Regions from separate parts of the Kribbella swartbergensis genome, predicted to be linked through region 1. Evidence: riboswitches for the same ligand, from Rfam matches in the RefSeq annotation. Region 1 holds a riboswitch; each other region holds the start of a gene.

Region 1 (3,963 bases):
CTGCTCGAGGCTCACCGGCGGCTGATGGCGCACTCGCCACATCCGGAGCTCGGCGGCGAGGTCCGGTACCTGCAGAACTGGATCGGCGGCCGCTCCCCCGCCGAGGCGTACTACGTCCCGCCGCCGGCTCAACTGGTCCCCGAACTCCTCGCCGACCTGATGGCCTTCGTCCGCGAATCTCCCCTGCCGGTGCTGGCGAAGACCGCGATCGCGCACGTGCAGTTCGAGACGATCCACCCCTTTGCCGACGGCAACGGCCGGACCGGTCGCGCGCTGATCCACCTGATCCTGCGCGCGGAGGGCCTGGTCCAGCGGACCGTCCCACCGGTGTCCCTGTCGCTGGCCACCCACGCGACGCAGTACGTCGAAGCGCTCACCGCCTTCAGGCACACGGGCAAGCCGACGAGTCCGCGCGCCCGGACGGCGGCCAACCAATGGCTGCTCATGTTCGCCGCCGCGTGCAGCCACGCGACCGCGGAGGCGGCCCGGTTCGAGCGGGCGGCGGCCGACCTCAAGGCCGCCTGGCGCGAGCGGGCCGCACCGGTCCGGGCCGGCTCGGCCGTGGAACTGCTGATCGAGACACTGCCCGCCGCGCCGGTGCTCACGCTGGCCGGCGCGGCCCGGCTGATCGACCGCTCGCAACAGGCCGCCAACCAGGCACTCGCCCGGCTGGTCGAGGCGCGCGTGCTGCGCGAGATCACCGACGGCCGCCGGAACAGGGTCTACGAGGCGCCTGAACTGATCGACGCCTTCACCCTGCTGGAACGACGTTTCGCCAGCCCGGCCGCCGACACCAGGATCGAGCCACCTACCAGACCAGTGCCACCGAGGCCAGAACCGACACACCGCGCACATTGACTTTCTCCTCCCGCTCGGGCAACAATTCGAACACATGTTCGATCCTGCCGCAAAATCCGACCCAGGAGCGTGAGGAAGTGTGATGCCGGAGCCGTTCGACTGGGACATCCTGCACCGCCCGTCGGCGATGGCGATGGTGCGCGGCCAGCTCGGCTTCAGCTGGATGGTGCTGTCGGGCCGGCTCGCCGAGCTGACCGACGAGCAGTACTTCTGGCAGCCGAGCGGCGAGGCGCTGACCGTCGTCCGCCGCCATTACGCCGGCCGGTTCCGGTCCCTCGGCTCCGGCGAATGGGTGGCCCAGTGGCCGGCCGAGCCCGACCACCGCGGGCCGCGCACGATCGCCTGGCTGATCGCGCATCTGACCGAGCAGTTCTTCGAGCGCTGGGAGTGGACGTTCGGCGAGCGGCGGCAAGGCCGGGCGGACATCACCTTGCACGGCAACGCCCGGGACGCGGTGGCCTGGCTGACGCACTGGGTGGACGCGTGGCAGGACTCGATCGCGGCACTCGACGAGGACGAGGTGATGACGGTCGGCCTCAGCCAGGCGTCCGAGCTCGACGCGGCCGAGCCGTTCGGCCACGTCGTACTGCGGCTCAACCGTGAGCTCATCCATCACGGCTCGGAGATCATGACGCTCCAGAATCTCTACGCGGCCGCAGCGTGAGCCCCCGGACCACAAGATGCGCGACACGCGGCGTGGCGCTACCACAAGATCTAGCTCCAGCCACCTAGCATCACTACTGCTGGTGGTTCGGAGCGACCGGCACCACAAGATGTGGGCCGCTCCGAGGCAAGAGGGGAATCCGGTGCGAGTCCGGAGCTGCCCCGCAACGGTGAGCGGAGACCGTCCGCGAGTCCGGATACCTGCCACCGGCGCGTGCACCGCCGGTGCGCGCGGTCCGAGACCTCGAGGGTGGGTCGCAGGGCGTGACGGCAGTAGACCCGGCCGGTGCTGCCTGTCCCGTCGTGCGCCCCATTCACGAGTCACGGACCTTCGAACTCACGTGGAAAGAGCATCTGTGACCGTCACTTCCTCATCACGACCGGCGGCCAACGGGCCGACGCGGTCGATCGAGCTGACCGTCGTACGCCGCGACGGCAGCACAACGGCGTTCGACCAGGGCAAGATCGCCGTCGCCATGACCAAGGCGTTCCTCGCCGTCGAGGGTGCCGACGCCACCGCGACACATCGGGTCCGGGACCTGGTGGCCGACCTGACCGGCCGGGTCGTCGACGCCCTGACCAGTCGCGGCCCCCGCCATCTTCAGGCCCGGCGCAGCGTCCACGTCGAGGACATCCAGGACCAGGTCGAGCTGGCGCTGATGCGCGCCGGTGAGCACCAGGTCGCCCGGGCCTACGTCCTCTACCGGGAGGAGCGCAGCAGGGCCCGCACGCCTGCGGACCCGGCCGGCGTCGCCGAGAAACCCACGATCACCGTCCGCGCCGCCGACGGCAGCACCGCGCCGCTGGACGTCGACCGGCTGCGCCTGATTGTTGCGGAAGCGGCCGACGGGCTCGACGCGGTCGATCCCGACCTCGTCCTGGACGAGACCCTCGGCTCCTGTTACGACGGCATCGCGCAGCACGAGGTGGAGCTCGCGCTGGTGATGGCCGCCCGGGCCTACGTCGAGACCGAGCCGCAGTACAGCTTCGCGGCGGCGCGTCTGCTGCTCGACCAGATCCGGCGCGAGACGCTCGGTCGGGTCCAGGGTGAGCCGCGCCAGGCCAGCCAGGCCGACATGGCCACGGAGTACGCGGCGTACTTCCCGGAGTACGTCCGGACCGGGATCGACGCGGGGCAGCTCGACCCGGAGCTGGCTGACTTCGACCTGGCTCGGCTCGCCGCCGCGATCCGGCCGGAGCGGGATCTCGACTTCACGTTCCTGGGTCTGCAGACGCTCTACGACCGGTATCTGCTGCACATCGACAAGGTCCGGTACGAGCTGCCGCAGGCGTTCTTCCTCCGGGTTGCGATGGGGATGGCGCTGCGGGAGGACGACCGGGAAGCGCGGGCGATCCAGTTCTACGAGCTGCTGAGCTCGTTCCGGTTCATGTCGTCGACGCCGACGCTGTTCAACTCCGGCACCACCCGGCCGCAGCTGTCGTCGTGTTTCCTGACCACCGTCCAGGACGACCTGGCGGGCATCTTCACCAAGATTCGCAACAACGCGCTGCTGGCGAAGTACTCCGGCGGCCTCGGCAACGACTGGACCCCGGTCCGCGGGATCGGCGCGAAGATCCGCGGCACCAACGGCGAGTCGCAGGGCGTCGTCCCCTTCCTCAAGATCGCCAACGACACCGCTGTAGCGGTCAACCAAGGTGGCAAGCGGAAGGGTGCGGTCTGTGCGTACCTGGAGACCTGGCACATCGACATCGAGGAGTTCCTCGATCTGCGCAAGAACACCGGCGACGAGCGTCGCCGGACCCACGACATGAACACCGCCAACTGGGTGCCCGACCTTTTCATGCAGCGGGTCGAGGCCGACGGCCAGTGGACGCTCTTCTCCCCCGACGAGGTCCCGGACCTCCATGACCTGTACGGCGCCGCGTTCGCCGAGGCCTACCGTCGTTGCGAGGAAGCCGCGGACCGTGGTGAGATCAGGGTGTTCCGCCGGGTCCGGGCGGTGGAGTTGTGGCGGCGGATGCTGACCGTGTTGTTCGAGACCGGACATCCCTGGATCACCTTCAAGGACGCCTGCAACCTGCGGTCGCCGCAGCAGCACGACGGCGTGGTCCACTCGTCGAACCTGTGCACCGAGATCACCCTCAACACCACCGTCGACGAGACGGCCGTGTGCAACCTGGGTTCGGTGAACCTGGTCGCGCACCTGACCGACGGCGGCCTCGACGCCGAACTGCTGCGCGACACCGTGAAGACGGCAGTGCGGATGCTCGACAACGTCATCGACGTGAACCTCTACACCACGCCCGAGTCCGAGCGCGCGAACCAGCGGCACCGCCCGGTCGGCCTCGGCCTGATGGGATTCGCCGACGCGCTGTTCGCGCTACGGATCCCGTACTCCTCCGACGCGGCCGTCGCCTTCGCGGACCGTTCGATGGAGCAGATCAGCTACCACGCGATCGAGGCGTCCAGCGACCTCGCGG
Region 2 (3,963 bases), on a different contig from region 1:
CAGCCGGTACGGCGTACACGGCCGTCCTCGTCGGTACGGCGACCGCCGCCGGAGCGATCGTGGAACGCCTGACCCGACAGCGGCCGATCGTCCATACGCTCGTCACTGCCGCCGCGACGTGGACCGTGCTCGGCGCCCGCAGCCTGGATCGCGAGGCCGAGGCGATGGCCGGTCTGCTCGAGGAGAAGGACATCCCGGCCGCTCGGGATCGTTTGAGCCACCTGTGCGCGCGGGACGCGACCGACCTCGAGGCCGACGAACTCGCCCGTGCGACCGTGGAGTCGCTGGCCGAGAACACGTCCGACGCGTGTGTCGCCCCGCTGCTCTGGGGCGGTGTGTTCGGCGTCCCCGGCTTGCTCGGCTACCGCGCCGCCAACACGCTGGACGCGATGGTCGGATACAAGTCGGCGAAGTACCTCAACTTCGGGTGGGCCGCTGCCCGGCTGGACGACGTACTCAATCTGCTCCCGGCGCGGGCCTGCGCCTTGCTGACCGGGCTCGCGGCGGGGCGGCCGGGCGCGGCGGTCGAGGTGTGGCAGCGGGACGCCGCGAAGCACCCGAGTCCCAACGCGGGTCCGGTCGAGGCCGCGTTCGCCGGTGCGCTCGACCTGAGACTCGGTGGGCGGAACAGGTACGGCGACTATGACGAGGACCGCGGCACGCTGGGTGACGGACCCCCGCCGACGGTTGCGGACGTCCGCCGTACCGCCGCCCTCGCACGGCGCGTCGCCGTGGCGGCGACAGCAGCCGCAGCAATGCTTGCCATCGTGAGCCGGCGAAAGGCGTGAGGATGGACCTGGGAACACCCGGCGAACCGACGGAACGGGAGCGATCGGCATGGTTGTAGAGCAGACCCGGGAAGCGGTACTCGACCTGCTGGCGAGTCTGACACCCGCCCAGCTGGACAAGATCAGGGCGGCGTTCGACACGCCCGATCACAAGGAATGGACGTACCTGCCGGGTGATCGGCCGGGTCTGCCGCTGTCGGAGCTGACGCCGGCGCAGCAGCGGCTGGCCGAGCGGTTGGTCGAGATCGGTTGCAGCGAGCGCGGCGCGGCCGACTCCATGGCGGTGCTGGAGGCCGAGGTCATCCTGCGCGGGATCCCCGACCTGCCGCCGACAGGGGAGTGGGAAGGATCCGTGCTCGGCGGGCGGTATTTCCTCCGGGTGCTCGGCGACCCGGCCGGGACAGAGCCGTGGGCGTGGCGCCTGAACGGCCATCACCTCGCGCTGCACGTGACGCTCGTCGACGGCGGGATCGCGTTCACCCCGCAGTTCATCGGGTCGAACCCGGCCGAGGTCACATCTGGTCCGCAGGCCGGCCGGCGCTTCCTGGCGGCCGAGCAGGACCTCGGCTTCCAGCTCCTGCACGCGCTCGAGCCCGGCCAGCGCGCGATCGCGGTGGTCTCCGACGAGGCCCCCGACGACATCCTCACCCGCCACGACCCGGTCGCCGACCCCTCAGTTCTCTACCGCGGCCTGGCGTACGGCGACATGACCGCGGAACAACGCCAGGTGCTCAGCCTCCTCGTCGGCCAGTACGTCGGACGTGCCGCCGGGCCGATCGGGTTGCAGACGTGGCAGGACATCACCGACCACGGCATCGAGCGCCTCACCTTCGCCTGGGCCGGCAAGACCGAGCCCGGCATCGGCAACCGCCACTACTACTCGATCGCCGGCCCGACCTTCCTCGCCGAGTACGACAACACCCAGGACAACGCCAACCACATCCACTCCGTCTGGCGGGACCTCCGCAACGACTGGGGCACCGACCTCCTCGCCGCCCACTACGCCATGCACCGCTGAGTTCTGCGTCACGCCCGACGTGGAACACACTCCGGTCGGCTAGAGTCGGCCAGGTCATCCGACGGCATCAGCAGGAACCCGGTGTGAGTCCGGGACGGTCCCGCCACTGTGACCACCTTGCGTGGGAGTCAGGAACTGCCGCCGTCGAACCTCCGGACGGGGCGTGGACACCCCGAGGAAGGACCGGTTGCGCATGCCCGCCAACCTCCTGCTGCTCTCCACTGCCGACACCGACCTGCTCGCCGCCTCCGAGGCGGAGGCCGGCTGGACGGTCGCGAACCCCGCCCGGCTCGACCTGGACGATCTCGATCCGCTGCTCGCGGACGCCGAGATCGTGGTGGTCCGCCTGCTCGGCGGCCGCCGGGCTTGGGAGGAAGGACTCGACGCCGTCGTCGCGTCCGGCAAACCGGCCGTGGTGGTCAGCGGCGAGTCCGCGCCGGACGCCGAACTCATGTCGCTGTCGACCGTGCCGGCCGGTGCCGTGACGGAGGCCCTCGCCTATCTCCGCGAGGGCGGCGCGGAGAACCTGCGCAACCTGGCCGGCTTCCTCCGCGACACGCTGCTGCTGACCGGCGACGCCTTCGATCCGCCTCGGGCGCTCCCGGCGTACGGCGTGCGCGGGACGTTCGTCGAGGACGAGCGCCCGGTCGTCGGCATCGTGTACTACCGCGCCCACGAGATCTCGGGGAACACCGCCTTCGTGGACGCACTGTCCGCGGCGGTGACAGCCGCCGGTGCCCAGCCCTTGCCGGTGTACTGCGGCACGCTCCGCGGACTCGATCCGGACAGTGCCGAGAACGCCGGACTCTTCGAGTTGCTGCGGAAGTGCGACGTACTGGTCACCACCCTGCTCGCCGCGGGCGGATCGGTCGCTGCCGACGCGAGCGCGGGTGGCTCGGACGACGCCTGGGACGCGGGTGCGCTCGCGTCGCTCGACATCCCGCTGATCCAGGGCCTCGCGTTGACCTCGACGCGCGAGCAGTGGCTTGCCAGCGACGCGGCGGTCAGCCCGCTGGACGCAGCGACTCAGGTGGCGATCCCTGAGTTCGACGGGCGGCTGATCACGATCCCGTTCTCCTTCAAGTCGTACGACGCCGACGGGCTGGCCCGCTACGCGCCCGACACCGAGCGCTGCGCTCGACTGGCCGGAATCGCGGTTGCGCATGCGCGTCTTCGGCACGTGCCGCCGGCCGAGAAGCGCCTCGCGCTGGTGCTGTCGTCGTACCCGACCAAACACGCGCGGATCGGAAACGCGGTCGGACTCGACACCCCGGCGTCGGCGGTGGTGCTGCTCGAACAGTTGCAGCAGGCCGGGTACGACCTCGGTGGTCTCGAGGTCGGTGAGCTGGAAGGCGACGGGCTGATCCATCGCCTGATCGCCGCCGGTGGTCACGACGTGGACTGGCTGACCGACGAGCAGTTGTCCAACGCGGTGGCGAAGATCCCGCTGTCGACGTACGAGCAGTGGTTCGGCCGCGTCCCAGAATCGTTGCGAGAGGCAATGACCGAGGCCTGGGGGGCGCCGCCGGGGGAGTTGTACGTCGACACGTCCGGGGACGAGCCCGCGATCGCGCTGGCCGCGTTGCGGTTCGGGAACGTCGTCCTGATGATCCAGCCGCCGCGGGGGTTCGGGGAGAACCCGGTCGCGATCTACCACGACCCGGACATGGCGCCGTCGCATCACTACCTGGCGGCGTACCGCTGGCTCGAGGCGTCCGTCGACGACGGCGGATTCGGCGCGCATGCCGTCGTACACCTGGGCAAGCATGGGACGCTGGAGTGGCTGCCGGGTAAGGGCATCGGTCTGGCGGCCGACTGCGCGCCGGACGCCGTACTCGGGAATCTGCCGATGGTCTACCCGTTCATCGTCAACGACCCCGGCGAGGGGACCCAGGCGAAGCGGCGTGCGCACGCGACCGTCGTCGATCACCTGGTGCCGCCGATGGCCCGGGCGGAGACGTACGGCGACATGGCGAAGCTCGAGTATCTGCTCGACGAGTACGCGACCGTGCAGGCGCTCGACCCGGACAAGGTGCCGACCCTGCGGGCCCAGATCTGGACGCTGATCCAGGCCGCTCAGCTGCACCACGACCTGCACACCTCCGAGAAGCCGGACGACGAGGAGTTCGACGAGTTCGTCCTGCATCTCGACGGGTA
Region 3 (3,963 bases), on a different contig from region 1:
GTACCGGGCGCTCACCGTCGGGATGGTCGCGCTGATCACTCTGGTCGCGTTCGAGTCCCTGGCTGTCACCACCGCGATGCCGACCGTCGCCCAGGCGCTGGACGGCCTTTACCTCTACGCGCTCGCGTTCGGCGGGCCGCTGGCCTCCGCTGTGGTGGCGATGGTTGTCTCCGGGACCTGGAGCGACCTCAAAGGGCCGACCCGCCCGCTCTGGCACGGGACCGCGTGGTTCCTGGCCGGCCTGATCATCGCCGGTCTGGCACCGACGATGGAGATCCTCGTCGCCGGTCGCATCATCCAGGGCTTCGGGTCCGGTCTGCTCACGGTCGCCCTGTACGTCGTGGTCGGCCGGCTCTACCCGGCCAGGCTGCGGCCGCGCATCTTCGCCGCGTTCGCCACCGGCTGGGTCGTACCTTCCCTGGTCGGCCCTGCGATCGCCGGTCTGATCGTCGAGCACACCAGTTGGCGGATCGTCTTCCTCGCCGTACCGGTCATCGCCATCCCGGCGGCGCTCGTGATGCGGCCCGGCCTGGCCCGCGGCGCTGCTCAGGAAGTACGGCCGGGTCGGCTGTGGGACAAGCGGGCGCTGTTGGCGGTGGCGGCGGCGGTCGGCGTCGGCCTGCTCCACTACGGCGGTCAGCAGCACGGCGTACTGCGGATCGTCCTGCTCGCGATCGGTCTTGCCGGTGTGGTCGCGTTCGCGCCGAAGCTGCTGCCGAGCGGCACCTTTGTTTTCCGGTCGGGTCTGCCGTCGGTCGTCGCGTTGCGGGGGCTGGTCGCCTCGGCAGGCTTCGGTGCCGAGGTGTTCCTGCCGCTGATGCTGACCCGGGAACGCGGCCTGTCCCCGGCCCTGGCCGGTCTGGTGCTGACGGTCAGCGCGCTGAGCTGGACCGCTGCCTCCTGGTACCGCGGCCGGCCCAACCAGCCGTTCTCCCACGCGGTCTTCCTGCAAGCCGGCATGGTGTCGATCATGCTCGGCATCGTCACCGCCGCCCTGACCTTGAACGACAACGTCCCGGTCGTGGTCGGCATCCTCGGGTGGAGCCTCACCGGTCTCGGCATGGGGACCGTCTTCCCGACCCTGTCGGTGCTGGTGCTCGAGTACTCCGAACGCGACGCCCAGGGTGCCAACAGCTCCGCACTGCAGTTGAGCGACTCGTTGTCCACAGCAACGGTCTTGGCCGTCGGCGGTTCTCTCTTCGCCGTGCTGGAGCCGCGCTCCGCGGTGACCGCCTATCTCGTCGCCTTCGGCCTCCCGGCTCTGCTCGCCCTGCTCGGCGCACAGGCCGGACGCCGAACGGCCCGGTGACCTACTCCTTCGAGCCGGTGACGGCGATGCTGGCCCCGAGGCCGATGATCATCAGGCCGCCGGCCCCGCCGACCAGCTCGAGGCGGCGCGGCGACCGGGCGAACCACTCGCGAGCGGTACCGGCGACGAGCGCCCAGGCGCTGTCCGAGACCAGGGCGATCAGGATGAAGATCAGGCCGAGCAGCAGGATCTGGAGCCACGCCGGGCTGCCCGCGTTCGGGTCGACGAACTGCGGCAGCGCGGCGGCGAAGAACACGGCGGTCTTGGCGTTGGTGACGCCGACGAGGAAGCCCTGACGCATCGTCCGGCGGCTGTTGCCCGGCTTCACCGCACTCGTCATCGCGGTCACCAGGGACTTGCGGTGGCGGAAGGCCTGGACGCCGAGATAGATCAGGTACGCCGCTCCGGCCAGCTTCACCACGGTCAAGGCGATCGCGCTGGCGGCGATCAGGGTGCCGAGGCCGAGGGCGACCGCGATCAGCATGACCGCGGCGCCGACGGTGTTGCCGACCATCGTCAGCACCGCCTCGCGCCGCCCGACGGCCAGCGCGCGTCCGACGATGAACAGCACACTCGGACCGGGGACGACGATGATGATGAACGCGGTGATCGCGAAGGCGACCAGGTGATGGGCGGACGGCATCTGCTCAGGGTAAGGGCGGCCGTGGGGAACGTCACCCCGGTTCCGGCAGCGTTGACCCCCTCGATCCCCACCGATACGGTTCGGGGGACAACCTGCGGTGCCAGGAGGGAAGCCGGTGAGAGTCCGGCACGGCCGCGCCACTGTGAGCGAGCACTGCTCGTGAGTCAGGACGCTCGGGCACCAGCAGCCTTTCGAAGGGGACGCGCACTTCCCCAGGAGGTTCAGATGGCAGCTCCTGCCCGCACTCTCGCCGTACCGGCCGTTTCTCCCCGTCTTCTCGCCGTCGCGCTGCTCAGCGTCGGCGTACTGCTCCTGCTCGGCTACCTGGTCGCCTTCGACCAGGGTGCGGTGTCCCAGTCCGGGATGTACCTGCACGAGCTGATGCACGACGGCCGCCACCTGCTCGGCGTGCCCTGCCATTAGCCGCATGCGCACCTTCGGATCGCTCCTGGTGCGCGGACTGATCGTCGGACTCTTCGCCGGCCTGCTGGCCGGAGCGTTCGCGTACTCGATGGGCGAGCCGCACATCGACGCCGCGATCGCGATCGAGGAAGCCGGCGGCGCGCACACCCATTCGCACGACCAAGGCGAAACCGCTGCCTCCGGGGAGGCGCCGCTCGTCAGCCGCGACGGCCAGCGGGCCGGCCTGTTCCTCGCCACCACGCTGTACGGCGTCGCCCTCGGCGGCGTCTTCGCCGTCGCGTTCACCCTGCTCCGGCGCAAGCTGCGGACCGGCAACGACTCGTACGCCGCTCTGGGCCTGGCCGCGGCCGGATTCGTCGGCATCGTGCTCGTGCCGTTCCTGAAGTACCCGCCGAATCCTCCGGCGGTCGGCGATCCCGAGACGATCACCCGCCGTACGGTGACCTATCTGCTGACCCTGGTGATCGGTCTGCTCGCGGTGTGGGCCGGTGTGGCCGCCTCCCGGTGGGCCGCCCGGTTCGGTGACGTCGCGCGACTGGCCGGTGGTGTCGCGGCCTTCCTTGCGACGGTCGTGGCGGCGTACCTGATCCTGCCCGCGATCAACGAGGTTCCGGGGTCGTTCCCCGCTACGCTGCTCTGGCAGTTCCGGTTCGCCTCACTCGGTACGCAGGCGACGCTGTGGCTCCTGCTCGGTTTCGGGTACGCCGCCGCGGTGGATCGCCGGCTCTCCCGACAGAAGGTGGTTGCCGCGTGAGCGGGTTGAAACTGGTCGCCCATGCCCTGACTCCCGCGTTGCGCGGACTCGTCCTCGGTGGAGACGCCGAGCCGGATCCGGCGAGCCTGTCGGCCGCTCGCGAATTCGAGTTCGAGGCCGATGCCGTGTACGCCGGGCCGGAGCGAGCCGCCGTACTCACGGCCGAGGCGCTCGGCCTCACCCCGGTCGTCGAGGAGGCGCTCCGGGATCGGGAGTACGGCGAATGGACCGGGCGTGAGCTCGAGGAGTTGCTGGGCGCCGAGCCGGAGCGGGTGGCCGCCTGGCTCGAGCGGCCGCACACCGCGACACCGGGTGGCGAGACGGAGAACGACGTACTCACCCGGGTGGCGGACTGGCTCGGAGACCTCGCTCAGCAGGACGACGACAGCCGTTCGATCGTGGCCGTCGTCCACCCGGCGGTCGTCCGGGCGATGGTGTTGTACGTGCTGGATGCCCCGGCGGAGTCCTTGCGTCAGGTCGACGTCCGGCCGCTCGCCACCGTCACCCTCACCCGGTCCGACGGCTCCTGGTCCCTGGCCTTCCACTGAGCCGAACCCGCAGGCGAATCGCGGCGTCGCGTCGCGTTCGGTGCGGTCAAGGTGTATGACGGGGGTGTGACGCTCACCGAAGCGCGGAACTTCCTCCGCTCGGAACTACTCGCCGTCGCGGCGACGGTCGTCCCGGACCAGACACCGGTGGTGACGCAGGATGTCGGCCCGGTGAACCAGGGCGCCCTGTCCGACGACCGCGGCCCGGAGTCCGTGTGCACGATCACGGTCGAGACCGGCGACCCCACGTCGCCGGATCCGGAGGCGCTGATCACGTTCGCCGCCG
Region 4 (3,963 bases), on a different contig from region 1:
AAGGCTGCGAGCTCCCGACGACCTCCTCCACTCCCGCCGGGCCGGCCTTCACATCGCCGCTGTCAGCCTCGCCCGAATCCGCGTCTGCGCGGTTGCCGGCGTCGGCATTGGCCCGGTTGGCGGCGTCGGCGTCGGCCCGGTTGGCGGCGTCGGCGTTGGCTGGGTCGGTTGGATCGGCGTTGTCCGCTTCCGAGGGGTCGGATGGGTCGGCGCCGCCACCGTCCGGCCCGCCCGGTCCGCCCCGGCCGTCCGGGTCGTCGTCGGGGTCCGGGGGTGGCGTGCTGTTCCTGATCGCCTCTTCGAGTTGGTCGTCGTCCAGGCCAGGGGCGTCGAACGGGTTGCGGCGTTTGCGGTGGGGCAGGGCGAGCTTGGCGGCGGCGCGGACGTCCTCCACCTCGACCACCGTCCGGCCCGACCAGGCCGCGTGCGCGACCGCCGTACGCGCCGTGACGAGGTCAGCGCGCATCCCGTCGACGTCGAACGACGCGCAGATCTCGGCGATCTGCCGCAGCGCCGCCTCGGTCAGGATCACCTGGGGCAACAGGTCACGGGCCTTCACGATCCGCTCGGCGAGTTCGCGCTGCGTTCCGTCGTACTGCGCGGTGAAGCCGGCCGGGTCGGCCTCATAGGCCAGGCGAGCGCGCATCACCTCGACGCGGATGGCCGGGTCGCGGCTGGCGACGACGTCGACGGTCAGGCCGAAGCGATCGAGCAGTTGGGGGCGGAGCTCGCCTTCCTCCGGGTTCATCGTGCCGACCAGGACGAAGCGGGCGGGATGGGTGACGGACACACCGTCGCGTTCGACGGTCGCGCGGCCCATGGCGGCGGCGTCGAGCAGTACGTCGACCAGGTGGTCGTGCAGCAGGTTGACCTCGTCGACGTACAGCAGCCCGCGGTGCGCGGCGGCGAGCAGACCGGGTTCGTACGCCGTGACGCCTTCGGCCAGCGCCCGTTCGAGATGGAGCGAGCCGAGTACGCGATCCTCGGTGGCGCCGACGGGAAGCTCGACCAGCCGAGCCGGGCGGACCGCGCGCTCCGACCCGTGCGGGCCGTCGGGGCACGATGGGTCCGGGTGCTCGGGGTCGCAGGAGAACCGGCAGCCGGTCACGACGTCCACCGGCGGGAGGATCTCGGTCAGCGCCCGGACCGCGGTGGACTTGGCCGTGCCCTTCTCGCCGCGGATCAGCACACCGCCGATCGCGGGTGAGACGGCGGCCAGGATCAACGCCAGCTGGAGATCCGCCATACCGACCACGGCGGTGAACGGAAACCCGGAGTGTCCCCGCGGGGTGAGCTCGGCTGGTGTGGTCGGAGCTGGCCGCATCGGCGGGGGTCCCTTCGTCGAGCGGGTGTCCACGCCCGCTACGGCTGGTACGCCGTACCGCGGTGATCGCGGACCGGCGGACGGACGCGGATGTCCTGGCTCCCGGGTCACCCCGGTCACAGTGGCGGGACCGCCCCGGACTCCCGGCCGCAGCCGGTCACCGGTGTTCCTCCACAACCGTCCGCCCGATCATGGCACACCGCATCCCCCTCCTCCGCGACCAGGCTCACATCGCCGCCCCACGACATCCTTCGTTGTCGGAGGTCGGCGTTAGCGTGGGCGGATGATCAAGGCGTGTCTGAACGGGGATCGGTCGCGGGCCGATCATCCCGGGGTGCCGATCACGCCGGAGGAGTTGGCGCGGGAGGCTGCGGGCGCGGTTCGGGCTGGCGCCCTCGCGGTTCACATCCACCCGCGCGGAGCCGACGAGAAGGAGAGTCTGCGCTGGGCCGATATCCATGCCGCGGTCGAGGCCGTTCGGCAGCGGTGTCCCGGCGTGCCGATCGGCGTGTCGACGCGGGAGGAGATCGTTCCGGATCTCGCCCGGCGAACGGAGTTGCTCGCCGGCTGGGAGCGCGGGCCCGACTTCGCGAGTGTGAACTTCCACGAAGACGGCGCCGAGCGGATCGCGGACCTGCTGATCGAGCGCGGGATCGGGGTCGAGGCGGGGCTGTTCACGGCGAAAGCCGCTGAGAAGTACGTCGCCTGGGGCGGACCCGTGACGCGTGTCCTGGTCGAGGCCTTGCCGGGCATTTCGCCCGGTGCTGACGGCGTCGAAGCCGCACAGGCGACCCTGGCGGCGCTCGGTCCAAGTCAGGCCGAGCTTGTCGTCCATGGTGAGAACGAGTGGGCTTGCCAGTACTGCGATGGGCGACGACGCAGGGCTACGGCATCCGGATCGGGTTCGAGGACGTCCTGACCGGACCCGACGGACAGCAGGTCACCAGCAACGCGGATCTACTGGCCTACCTGTAACACAAACGTCCTGACCACCTCGGCGTCACGGTCAGAGGTGACTCGCCGGCGGAGAGTTTCATCGGTAGGCGGCGAGGCGTTTGGCGAGGGTGGTGGCGGCTGTGTCGTCCTTGACCTCGCGGATGCCGACGATCGGGGTGACCGAGACGAAGCCGGCGGCGAGCAGGGCTTCGTCGGAGCCTGGCACCGGGTTCGCGGCCGGCGGTTGGAGTTCGATCATCGGCTCGCCGGTCGGGGCCGTCGTACCGGTGATCCGGGACCGCTTGATCGGGGCCAGGGACGCGTGCCGGGCGCCGGCCAACTGGTCGAGCGGGCGGTCCGGCACGTTGATCGTCAGCACGGTCCCGGCCGGCTCCGGCACGATCCAGGTCAGCGCCTCGGCGGCGACCGCACCCGCGGTCTCCCAGTGCGCCGGGTCTTCGGAGTCGATGCTGACGGCAACCGCCGAGATGCCCTGCCCGGCCGCGGTCAGCGCCGCGGCCACGGTGCCGGAATGGAAGATCGGTACGCCGATGTTGTGGCCGCGGTTGATTCCGGACACGACCACGTCGGGCGCCGCGCCGAACGCCCCGACGGATGCCAGCGTCACCGCGAGGGCCGGCGTCCCGTCGATGCCGTGGTAGGCGATACCGCCCTCCTCCTCGACGTCGGTCCGGATCGGGCGGCCGACCATCCCGGCCCGGGCCGAGCCGACACCGCTCTGGTCGTCGAGCGGCGCCACCACCAGGACGTCGTGCCCCAGTTCGGCGATCGCGGGTGCGAGCGCCCGGATCCCCGGAGCCTGGTAACCGTCGTCGTTGGTGATCAGGACTCGCAGGTTCTCGGGCGCCATACCTCTACCCAATCAGCCCCGATCTTCGATGTCACCCTCTGTCTCAAGGACTGCGCTGCGTAGCGTCTCGAGTGCTTCCGCGGAGGGCTCGGCCCACAGACCGCGCTGCGCCGCCTCGAGCAGGCGCTCGGCGATGCCGTGCCGCGCCCACGGGTTGGACCTGCGGAAGAACTCCGCCATCTCCGGGTCGGCGACGTACTCGGTCGTCAGCGTCTCGTACATCCAGTCGTCGACCACGCCCGCGGTCGCGTCGTACCCGAACAGGTAGTCCACCGTCGCGGCCATCTCGAACGCGCCCTTGTACCCGTGCCGCCGCATCGCCGCCATCCACCGCGGGTTCACCACCCGGGCCCGGAAGACCCGCTTGGTCTCCTCTTCCAGAGTCCGCGTCTTCACCTGCGCCGGTACGGCGGAGTCCCCGACGTACGCCTTCGGGTTCGAACCGGTGAGGTGGCGGACCATCGCGATCATGCCGCCGTGGTACTGGAAGTAGTCGTCGGAGTCCATGATGTCGTGCTCGCGGGTGTCCGCGTTCTTCGCCGCCACCTGGATCCGGGCGTACGCACGCTCCATCGACCCGCGCGCCTCGGTGCCGTCGAGATCCTTGCCGTACGCGTACCCGCCCCAGACCGCGTACACCTCGGCCAGTTCGGCGTCGGTGCGCCAGTTCCGCGCGTCCACCAGCGGCAGCAGGCCGGCGCCGTACGAACCTGGCTTGGAGCCGAAGACGCGGGCCGTCGACGAGCGTACGTCGTTGCCCGCAGCAACATCCGCGTCGACGTGGGCGCGCAGGTAGTTGTCGTCGGCCGGCTCGTCCAGCGCCGCGACCGTG

The links. A riboswitch is a leader RNA that binds a small molecule or an ion and turns the genes downstream of it on or off. The one in region 1 is predicted to bind cobalamin.
Region 2: linked by a shared signal. The riboswitch ahead of cobN (cobaltochelatase subunit CobN) and the one ahead of ACYVOK_RS25100 (ribonucleoside-diphosphate reductase subunit alpha) in region 1 are both predicted to bind cobalamin.
Region 3: linked by a shared signal. The riboswitch ahead of ACYVOK_RS05695 (CbtB domain-containing protein) and the one ahead of ACYVOK_RS25100 (ribonucleoside-diphosphate reductase subunit alpha) in region 1 are both predicted to bind cobalamin.
Region 4: linked by a shared signal. The riboswitch ahead of ACYVOK_RS07275 (putative cobaltochelatase) and the one ahead of ACYVOK_RS25100 (ribonucleoside-diphosphate reductase subunit alpha) in region 1 are both predicted to bind cobalamin.

What each region holds. Positions count from the first base shown of each region.
Region 1 covers NZ_BAAGPM010000026.1:219,282-223,244, reverse strand. Annotated here, with positions in the region: gene ACYVOK_RS25110 (Fic family protein) at 1-858, shown strand, start outside; gene ACYVOK_RS25105 (DinB family protein) at 941-1,522, shown strand; cobalamin riboswitch at 1,589-1,744, shown strand; gene ACYVOK_RS25100 (ribonucleoside-diphosphate reductase subunit alpha) at 1,878-3,963, shown strand, end outside.
Region 2 covers NZ_BAAGPM010000014.1:89,292-93,254, forward strand. Annotated here, with positions in the region: gene ACYVOK_RS07245 (cobalamin biosynthesis protein) at 1-788, shown strand, start outside; gene ACYVOK_RS07250 (DUF3500 domain-containing protein) at 838-1,806, shown strand; cobalamin riboswitch at 1,836-1,963, shown strand; gene cobN (cobaltochelatase subunit CobN) at 2,000-3,963, shown strand, end outside.
Region 3 covers NZ_BAAGPM010000008.1:416,103-420,065, reverse strand. Annotated here, with positions in the region: gene ACYVOK_RS05705 (MFS transporter) at 1-1,309, shown strand, start outside; gene ACYVOK_RS05700 (LysE family translocator) at 1,311-1,952, opposite strand; adenosylcobalamin (AdoCbl) riboswitch at 2,057-2,127, shown strand; gene ACYVOK_RS05695 (CbtB domain-containing protein) at 2,178-2,375, shown strand; gene ACYVOK_RS05690 (CbtA family protein) at 2,380-3,129, shown strand; gene ACYVOK_RS05685 (histidine phosphatase family protein) at 3,126-3,677, shown strand; gene ACYVOK_RS05680 (hypothetical protein) at 3,744-3,963, shown strand, end outside.
Region 4 covers NZ_BAAGPM010000014.1:94,167-98,129, reverse strand. Annotated here, with positions in the region: gene ACYVOK_RS07275 (putative cobaltochelatase) at 1-1,324, opposite strand, end outside; cobalamin riboswitch at 1,393-1,518, opposite strand; gene ACYVOK_RS07270 (3-keto-5-aminohexanoate cleavage protein) at 1,608-2,243, shown strand; gene ACYVOK_RS07265 (hypothetical protein) at 2,216-2,299, shown strand; gene surE (5'/3'-nucleotidase SurE) at 2,358-3,131, opposite strand; gene cobN (cobaltochelatase subunit CobN) at 3,144-3,963, opposite strand, start outside.